2 regions of the Murimonas intestini genome follow, and region 2 is predicted to be linked to the other one. Evidence: predicted binding sites of a transcription regulator. Region 2 holds the regulator's gene; the other holds the start of a gene.
The links. Region 2 encodes HrcA, which represses chaperone genes, less so after heat shock. Its sites were predicted from a motif close to TGTTAGCACTCNNNNNNNNNGAGTGCTAACA; they were not measured.
Positions count from the first base shown of each region.

Region 1: a site for HrcA is predicted at 2,325-2,355, ahead of htpG (molecular chaperone HtpG). Genes of this name have one in related genera too.

Region 1 covers NZ_JANKBI010000002.1:455,815-460,890, reverse strand. The annotation lists gene NSB28_RS06000 (hypothetical protein) at 37-279, opposite strand; gene NSB28_RS05995 (DegV family protein) at 416-1,255, opposite strand; gene NSB28_RS05990 (DUF5721 family protein) at 1,781-2,284, shown strand; gene htpG (molecular chaperone HtpG) at 2,435-4,498, shown strand; gene NSB28_RS05980 (ADP-ribosylglycohydrolase family protein) at 4,720-5,076, opposite strand, start outside.
Region 2 covers NZ_JANKBI010000010.1:3,043-8,118, reverse strand. The annotation lists gene hemW (radical SAM family heme chaperone HemW) at 1-385, shown strand, start outside; gene NSB28_RS14410 (SGNH/GDSL hydrolase family protein) at 414-1,151, opposite strand; gene hrcA (heat-inducible transcriptional repressor HrcA) at 1,493-2,554, shown strand; gene grpE (nucleotide exchange factor GrpE) at 2,573-3,253, shown strand; gene dnaK (molecular chaperone DnaK) at 3,311-5,076, shown strand, end outside.

The DNA of each region.
Region 1 (5,076 bases), on a different contig from region 2:
TTCTAAATTGACAGCTGTCACATACCTGACAGATACTTAATTCTGTTCTGTACTCAGCGTCTGCATGTACTCATCAAGTGCAGTTGTATCTATCTCATATGTCTGCTTTGTCTCCACATGCGTCATGTCATAAACAGAAAATCCAACCCATCCCACCAAAGCCAATGCGATGAGGCTGCCTGCTATCTTCAGGATCAAAATCTCTCTTTTCTGCTTTTTAATCATCTTCTGGCGGTTAGCCTTTTCCTGTTTGTACCGGTCTACTTTCTGCTGGCTCATCTTATAATTCTCTCCTTACATAATCGATACGAACGGTCTATCCTGGAATATGCCGCTCTTTTATGAAGATTATACACCATTTTTGTGAATTTTGCATGTCTTTTTTACTTTTTCTTCACTTTTATATTAGAGCCTGTCAGCAGACCACAATAATGCCGCCGTCATTCGCATACATGGAACTGATACCTGCTGTATCTGCGATAAAGATATCCTTCAAACCTATCCGTTTTGAAATGGCTTCCTTTACCATCTGCGCCCTGTCCGGACAGTTGCAGTGGGATATGGCCAGGATCCTGTCCTCCGGATTTTCTACCTTTTCTATAATGGAGTCTACCATTTTTATAAGAGCCTTGTTCATTCCCCTCGCCTGGTCCAGCTGAATGATCTCACCATTCTCATTGGCGCCCATAAGGGGCTTTATTTTAAGGGCAGTGGCCACAAATGCCTTGATCGTGCTTAAGCGGCCGTTTTTTCTTAAGGTATCCAGGTTTTCCAGTACAAACCATGTATTTTGCTCCGCAATATATGCTTCCACAGCCTCAACAACTTCTTCAAAAGTCATGCCGGCTTCTTCGCACTCCCGTATTTTAAGCCCTATGAGCGTCTCACCTATGGACGCTGATCGAGAATTAAACACATACACTTTTACTTCCGGTTTTTCTTCTGCAAACAGATTCTTGCCGAGTATGGCGCTGTTATAAGAACCGCTCAGCTCCGCGGACAAAGTGACTGCATATACGTGCTCAGCTCCGCAGTCATATGCTTTCATATAACGCTCCGGCGATGGACATGATGACTTTGGGCAGTTCGGGCTGTCCGCCACCTTTTTCAAAAAATCAGCCTGGTCAAAGCTCTCGTCATCTACTATTGTGTATTCATCCACCTGCATGGTAAGTGACGCTGTCTCATAGAGTCCGCTCTCCTTCATTTCTTGTGTCAGCTCTCCGCAGCTGTCAATTACAATTTTATAGCTCATTTAAAATCCTCCTGGCCCGGCGGTCCCGCAGACCGCTTTTATAAATTTATTTGCAAATAATTGGTTACTATTCACACGTCACCGTCCCGCGAGGTGTTTTCGTGCGTATTTTGCACGAAAATCCCGAGGGCTGCAGCGCGAAACGGCGCTTTGAGCCGTTTCTGTGCATCGCGAAGCGTGTTACTGGTCACGGAGTGAACAGTAACATTAAATATCCGGTACCCCAGATCTTTCCCTTATGTACCAGATCATATGCTCCTTCTGACATTACAGTTTAACCGATTCTCTTTCTATAATACCTCAAATCAATACCTATAAGAGTTCGTCAAAGAAAATATATAATGTAGTTTTGAATACTACATTATCATAGCACATATAATTCCCTTTGAAAAGGGGTTTTCTGCTTCCCTTTTCAAAAAAATAATTATATAATAGCTCTATAGCGTGTTTGAAAAATGCTTTCCGCAAGATGTGAGACACAGTTTGTGGAAATACAGCTGTCTTATGCTGGCACAAGGAGGATCTATGATATCACTACAGATTTCGGGACTGAAAAATTTTATGAATAAACTGCTTCTGACCGGCACATTTGACCATTTTCTGGTCACAGAAGCGGCAGTCACTACCTATAATACATTTTATATAGACGGCCATCTCCAGAAAGATTTCTTTTCAAAAGAAGAACTGGAGGATGAGTCCCTGTCTGAACGTACATTTTCACTTTGGGAGCAGGTACGTCCGATCTGCTTTGAGCTTATGAAAGGGCGGAAGACGCCTCTTGGTTTTAAGATCGTTTTCCAGCTCTCCAGGCCAAACCTGAAGCGGCTTCTCACCCAGGCACAGCTGCCGTTTACTTCCGATGACGTAAACGGCCTTTTCCTGAACCTGAAATATGATGGGAGTATGCTTACCTGCATCACAGGCACCTCCATGTCACTCTTCACACTTGACAAGTCCCTGGAGCATGAATGGGACCACATGGTACAGAAGTTCTTTTTAAAGCAGGAAATTGATTTTGAACTCCTGTAATGGCCTTTTTTATTTTTTGTTAATAAATTTTATAAAAAATTGTTAGCACTCACCTTGTTTGAGTGCTAATTTTTTCTTGACTTTTCCGTCACATCGTATTACACTACTTTCTAGAGTGAAACAAGTAAAAATGCAAAGGAGTGTTTTTGAATGAGCAATAAAACAGGAAGCTTATCAATCAACAGCGAGAATATATTTCCAATCATCAAAAAGTGGCTGTATTCAGACCACGATATCTTTTTCCGTGAATTGATTTCCAACGGCTGTGATGCCATCACAAAGTTAAAAAAGCTGGAGATCATGGGGGAATATAGTTTCCCTGAGAAATACAGATCTAAAATTGAAGTTATCGTAAATCCTACGGACAAGACTCTTAAATTCATAGATAATGGTCTTGGTATGGATGCCGACGAGGTTGAGGAGTACATCACCCAGATAGCTTTTTCAGGTGCAACTGAATTTCTGGAAAAATATAAAGATAAGACCAACAACGATGAGATCATCGGACATTTCGGCCTTGGCTTCTACTCAGCATTCATGGTTGCAGATGAAGTGCACATCGATACCCTTTCTTATAAAGAAGGCGCTAAGCCTGTACACTGGGAATGTGACGGCGGAACAGAATATACTTTAAGCGATGGAGAAAAGACAACAGTAGGTACTGAGATCACTCTTTTCCTGAATGAGGAAAGTGTAGAATTCTCCAATGAATACCGCGCCCGTGAAGTTATAGAAAAATACTGCTCTTTCATGCCAGTTGAGATATTCCTGGATAATGCAGCTGCTGAACAGCAGTATGAGACTATCGACGAGGATCAGCTGACAGAAGATGACGTAGTTGTAGAACACATCCATGAGGATGCCAAATTTGAAGAAAAAGAGAACGAAAATGGTGAAAAGGAACAGGTTGAGGTATCACCTGCCAGGGACCGTGTAAAGATCAACAAGCGCCCTGTATCCTTAAGCGATACTTCTCCCCTGTGGATGAAGCATCCAAATGAATGTACAGATGACGAATACAGAGACTTTTACCGCAAGGTATTCATGGACTACAAGGAGCCTCTTTTCTGGATCCATCTGAACATGGACTATCCGTTTAATTTAAAGGGAATCCTTTATTTCCCGAAGATCAATACAGAATACGATTCCATTGAAGGAACCATCAAGCTGTACAATAACCAGGTATTTATCGCTGACAATATTAAAGAGGTCATCCCTGAATTTTTGATGCTCTTAAAGGGTGTCATCGACTGTCCTGATCTGCCGCTGAATGTATCCAGAAGCGCTCTTCAGAATGATGGATTTGTCAAAAAAATCTCTGATTACATTTCTAAGAAGGTGGCAGACAAGCTTTCAGGAATGTGCAAGACAGACCGTGAGAATTATGAAAAATACTGGGATGATATCAGCCCGTTTATCAAGTTCGGCTGCCTGAAGGAAGAAAAATTCAGTGAAAAGATGATGGATTATATCCTCTATAAAAATCTGGACGGAAGATATCTGACACTGAAGGATTTCATCGAGGAGACAAAGAAGGAAGAAGAAAATGCTGAGCAGGCCGAGCCGCAGGCTGACACAGCTTCTGATGATTCTAAGGAGGAAAATGCTGAGAAGCCAAAGACTATCCTCTATTATGTAACGGACGAAGTACAGCAGAGCCAGTATATCAACATGTTTAAAGAAGAAGGCCTTGACGCTGTTATCCTGAAACATAATATTGATTCTCCGTTCATCTCACACGTAGAGCAGAAGAACGAAGAAATAAAATTCCAGAGGATCGATTCCGAGGTAAATGCTGATGTCAAAGAAAACGACGCTGCAGACCTGAAGGAAGAGACAGATACACTGACAGAAGTATTCCGCAAGGCGCTTGGCAAGGATAAGCTGGAAGTAAAGGTTGAGAAATTAAAGAATGAGAATATCTCTTCTATGATCACACTTTCTGAGGAATCCCGCCGTATGCAGGATATGATGAAGATGTACAACATGTATGGAATGGATCCGTCCATGTTCGGTTCCTCTGAGACTCTTGTACTCAACGCAAACAATAAGCTTGTTAAGTATATCTTTGACAACAAAGATTCAGAGAATATCCCGATGTTCTGTGAACAGCTCTATGATCTGGCTCTTTTAAGCCATAAGCCGCTGTCACCGGAAGAAATGACAAAATTCATCAGCCGCAGCAATGAGATCATGATGCTTCTTGCTAAATAGTTAAAACCCCCCGGAGGATGCCGCATTTGCGGCATTCCCGGGGGGATTACTGTTCACTCCGTGACCAGTAACACGCTCCGCGATGCACAGAAACGGCAAAAAACGCCGTTTCGCGCTGTAGCCCTCGGGATTTTCGTGCAAATACGCACGAAAACACCTCGCGGGATGGTGACGTGTGTACAGTAACCCCAGGGAGCATAATACGAGTGCTGTACGCTGTTCTAAATATCCTGATTTACAGGATGGACCTTTACTTCTGAGTAACTGCCGTGGCTCCCCTGTTCTGCTGAAAATCCAAAAGCGCCGGTCAGATAAGGAGCTGTTTCATCTCTGTAACTGAACAGTTCTCCATTCCTGTCATATACAGATATCACGTCCTTCTCCACCTTTACCTTCAGCCAATAATCATGGCCTTCTTTCCACGGATACTGTATCCTTACAAGCTCCCTGTAACCATTTTCATTTTTCAGAAGCGCCAGGCTGTCCGGGCCGTCAAGTCCCGCGGCATAGGAACGCACTGCTCCCTGTACCCGCACATTGATCCTGTGGTGCTTCCCTGTGACAGGCCGTATTACTGC
Region 2 (5,076 bases):
CAGGCACAATACAGCATACTGGAGGCGTCAGGACTATATTGGATTTGGACTGGGCGCGTCATCCCTGATCAATGAGTGCAGGTTTTCAAACACACGGCAGATGTCATCCTATACTGCGGGAAACAAAAGAAGAGAGGAAGCGGAATATCTGGATACAAAGGCGTCCATGGAAGAATTCATGTTTCTGGGCCTGCGTATGTGTGACGGTATTTCCGTATCAGAATTTGAGAAACAGTTTCAGACGGGATTTGAAAAAATGTATGGAGATATTACTGAAAAGCTGGTAAAAGACGGGCTGCTTTACAGGAAAGACGGGCGGATAGCCCTGACGGAGAGAGGAACAGACTTGAGCAATTATGTGATGGCACAGTACCTGCTGGACTGACACGCCATCCTGGGGGCCGGCCGGCGCATCAGCTGCCGGCTCCCAGTTTCCCGACTACGTAGTCATGAATGGCAATATAAGTGTTTTCTGTGTAATGGAGTCCGTCCATTGTCTCCAGAGAAGTGCTCAGAAGGTATGTGTAGCAGTCCAGATAACGGTCCGGGAAGGATTCCTTCATCTTGTCATTAAAATCACAGATGATCTTGTTGCTGATGGCGGGGCAGAGCTCATCCATCACAGGATTCACAGACATTATATAGAAGTCGGTGTCAGGATGAGAGGAAAAAAGCTCCTGATATAATTCAATATATTCATTAATGTTTTTGTAGTCGTTTACCCCCAGATTCAGGATGACCGGGCAGTCTGGTGCTTCAGATATAAAGGATTCAAGCTGTGCCATCCCTGTGTCCCTGAACCATACGTAACCTTCACCGGATTTGGCGTCAAACATACATCTATCTTCCGGATAGAACGATTTGACTGCCTCCTGCATCCCAACAGTCCTGGAGTCACCCACAAATATGAAACGGTGCTCCGGCATAGCAGCAGATCCATTACCGCCCTGATTTCCATCTATAGAAGAGGAATCGGGGCCATTTTTATTTTGAGCCTGTCCATCCGGGGAGGACAGTGCGGCTGATTCTGAAGCGGCCCTGTCTGTGCTCTCATCTTTTCTCATAAAGATAGTAAGATAAGCTGTGAATGCCAGCAAAGCAATGATCAGAACAGTGATAAAGGCCATCCAGAGTGTATTTCCTTTTTTCATTCTTTTTTCAGTCCTGTGTGGACATCCTTTCTTTATATATAGGCTGATTATTGCAATCATATCATATTTCATTAAAAAGTCAAACAAATCCTTTCGTCCCCATTCGCCATTCCAGGGGCTTTCCGGTGCAGAAACTTCAAGAGCATATCAAATTGTGTCAATTTCAAAAAATGTATAAAAAAAATATAAAGCCTATTGACAAAGAAGATGTCTGGTGCTATCTTAGGAACATAGATGTTAGCACTCGACTTAATAGAGTGCTAATAACATGATAAGGCATACACCTCCGTGCACCCCATAGTATAGATTCTTATGGATGGGCGTGCTTCGCACGATAAGGCATGGATAAAGAAAGGAGGAAGATTTCAAAGATGCAGCTGGACGACAGGAAATCAAAGATACTACAGGCTATCATAAAGACTTATCTGGAAACAGGTGAGCCGGTAGGGTCCAGAACAATATCAAAATATGCTGATTTGAATCTGAGCTCCGCAACAATCAGAAATGAGATGGCTGATCTGGAAGAACTGGGTTATATTATCCAGCCCCATACCTCGGCCGGAAGGATTCCAACAGATACGGGCTACAGGCTGTACGTAGACCAGCTGATGGAAGAGAAAGAACGGGAAGTCACTGAAATGAAAGAGCTGATGATCCAGAAGCAGGATAAGATGGATCTGGTTCTTAAGGAAGCGGCAAAGGTGCTGGCGACAAACACAAATTATGCTACAATGGTTTCAACGCCTCAGTACCGCAGGACAAAGCTGAAATTCATACAACTGTCACAGGTGGATGAAGGACAGCTGCTGGCAGTGGTTGTCTCAGAAAATAATGTAGTAAAAAACAAGATGATCCGGATAGAACACTTACTGGATAATGAGACCATCTTAAAGCTAAATATCCTGCTGAATACAAGCCTGAACGGCCTTACGATCGAACAGATCAATCTGGCGACCATCTCAAGGCTGAAGGAGCAGGCCGGGATCCACAGTGAAGTGGTCAACAGTGTTCTGGATGCTGTGGCAGAAGCCATACAGACAGATGATGAAGACCTGGAGATATATACAAGCGGTGCCACAAACATCTTCAAGTATCCAGAACTGAGTGACAGTGGGAGAGCAAGTGAGCTGATCAGTACATTTGAAGAAAAGCATCAGCTGGCAAATCTGGTGACCGAGACTGTTGAGAATGCCAATAAAAACGGCATTCAGGTCTATATAGGAAATGAGACGCCCGTACAGGCTATGAAGGACTGCAGTGTGGTTACGGCAACTTATGATTTAGGTGAGGGGATGCAGGGAACAATAGGGATCATTGGTCCTAAAAGGATGGATTACGATAAAGTCTTAAGCACCCTGAAGACCCTGATGATACAGCTTGATACAATATTTAAAAAAGAATGAGAAAGGCGGTAGAGAAACGTGGCCGATGAAAAAATGGAAAAAGATTTAGAAAGAGACAGCGAAATCGATATTTCAGATGAGATGCTGGAAGATATAGAAGAAGACAGCGCAGAGGATGCTGTAGAGGATTCCACAGCCGGTACAGATGAAGAATCTGAGGATATGGAAGAGGCTGAGGAGGCCGGCAACGGAGAGTCAAAAGAAAACGGTGACACTCAGGGCGGTAAGAAAGGCTTCTTCGGAAAGAAGAAGGAGAAAAAAGACAAGAAAGACAGCCAGATAGAAGAACTTACCGACAGACTGAAGAGACAGATGGCTGAGTTTGACAATTTCCGCAAAAGGACAGAAAAAGAGAAAGCGGGAATGTATGAGATAGGCGCCAAGAGCGTCATTGAAAAGATGCTTCCTGTAGTTGACAACTTCGAAAGAGGGCTGGCTCAGGTTACAGAGGATAAAAAGGATGATCCCTTCGTTACAGGGATGGAAAAGATCTATAAACAGATGATGACAGTATTTGAGGAGCTGGAAGTAAAGCCGATCGAAGCTGTCGGACAGGAATTTGATCCGAATTTCCACAACGCAGTGATGCACGTGGAGGATGAAGAAGCCGGCGACAACATCGTGGTGGAAGAATTCCAGAAGGGTTATACCTACCGCGAATCTGTGGTACGCCACAGTATGGTTAAAGTAGCTAACTAGTTGTAATAATAACAGATAAATTAAAAACAATTCTTATTGAAAGAGGAGGACTCTATTATGAGCAAAATCATTGGTATTGATTTAGGAACAACAAACAGCTGCGTAGCAGTTATGGAAGGCGGAAAGCCAGTAGTTATCCCGAATACGGAGGGAGCAAGGACAACACCGTCAGTAGTGGCTTTTACAAAGACAGGTGAGAGGCTTGTAGGTGAGCCTGCAAAACGTCAGGCAGTTACAAACTCTGACAAGACAATCTCTTCTATTAAGAGACATATGGGAACTGACTACAGGGTTAACATTGACGACAAGAAATATTCACCCCAGGAAATCTCCGCAATGATCCTTCAGAAAATGAAACAGGACGCAGAGAACTATCTTGGTGAGAAAGTAACAGAGGCAGTTATCACAGTGCCCGCATATTTCAACGATGCTCAGCGTCAGGCAACAAAAGATGCAGGTAAGATCGCAGGCCTGGAAGTTAAACGTATCATCAACGAGCCGACAGCAGCAGCGCTGGCTTACGGACTTGATAATGAAAAAGAGCAGAAGATCATGGTTTATGACCTGGGCGGCGGTACATTCGACGTTTCTATCATTGAAATCGGCGAGGGTGTCATCGAAGTTCTCTCAACAGCCGGAGATAACAGGCTGGGCGGTGACGACTTCGACCAGAGAGTTACAGATTATATGATACAGGAATTCAAGAAAGCTGAAGGAGTTGATCTGTCAAATGACAAGATGGCTCTCCAGAGATTAAAAGAAGCAGCTGAGAAAGCGAAAAAAGAGCTTTCAAGTGCAACAACAACTAACATTAACCTTCCGTTCATCACAGCTACAGCTGAAGGACCGAAGCATTTTGATATGAACCTGACAAGAGCTAAATTTGATGAGCTGACACATGATCTTGTAGAGAGAACAGCAACACCTGTCACAACAGCGCTTAAGGATGCAGGGCTGACAGCAAGCGAGATCTCCAAAGTCCTTCTTGTCGGCGGATCTACACGTATCCCGGCTGTACAGGATAAGGTTAAAGCTCTGACAGGACATGAGCCAAGCAAATCTCTGAACCCGGATGAGTGTGTGGCACTGGGCGCTTCCGTACAGGGCGGTAAATTAGCAGGCGATGCAGGCGCAGGCGATATCCTTCTTCTGGATGTTACTCCGCTGTCACTGTCTATTGAAACAATGGGCGGCGTTGCTACAAGGCTGATTGAAAGAAATACAACTATCCCGACAAAGAAGAGCCAGATCTTCTCAACTGCGGCAGACAACCAGACAGCTGTTGATATCCATGTAGTACAGGGTGAGAGACAGTTCGCCAAAGATAATAAGACATTAGGACAGTTCAGGCTGGATGGGATCCCGCCAGCAAGAAGAGGTGTTCCGCAGATCGAAGTAACATTTGATATCGATGCCAACGGTATTGTAAATGTATCAGCAAAAGATTTGGGAACAGGCAAAGAACAGCACATTACGATCACATCAGGATCTAATATGTCCGACAGTGATATCGAAAAAGCTGTAAAAGAAGCAGCTGAATTCGAAGCTCAGGATAAGAAGAGAAAAGAAGCGATCGATACAAGGAATGACGCTGATTCCATGGTATTCCAGACAGAGAAGGCTATGGAAGAAGTAGGCGACAAGATTGATGCAAACGATAAGACAGCAGTAGAAGCTGATCTGAATGCACTCAAGGACCTGCTGGCAAAGAGTACTCCGGAAGAGATGTCTGACGCTCAGGTTGCAGAAATCAAAGCTGCAAAAGAAAAGCTTATGGAGAGCGCTCAGAAGCTGTTCGCAAAAGTATATGAGCAGGCACAGGG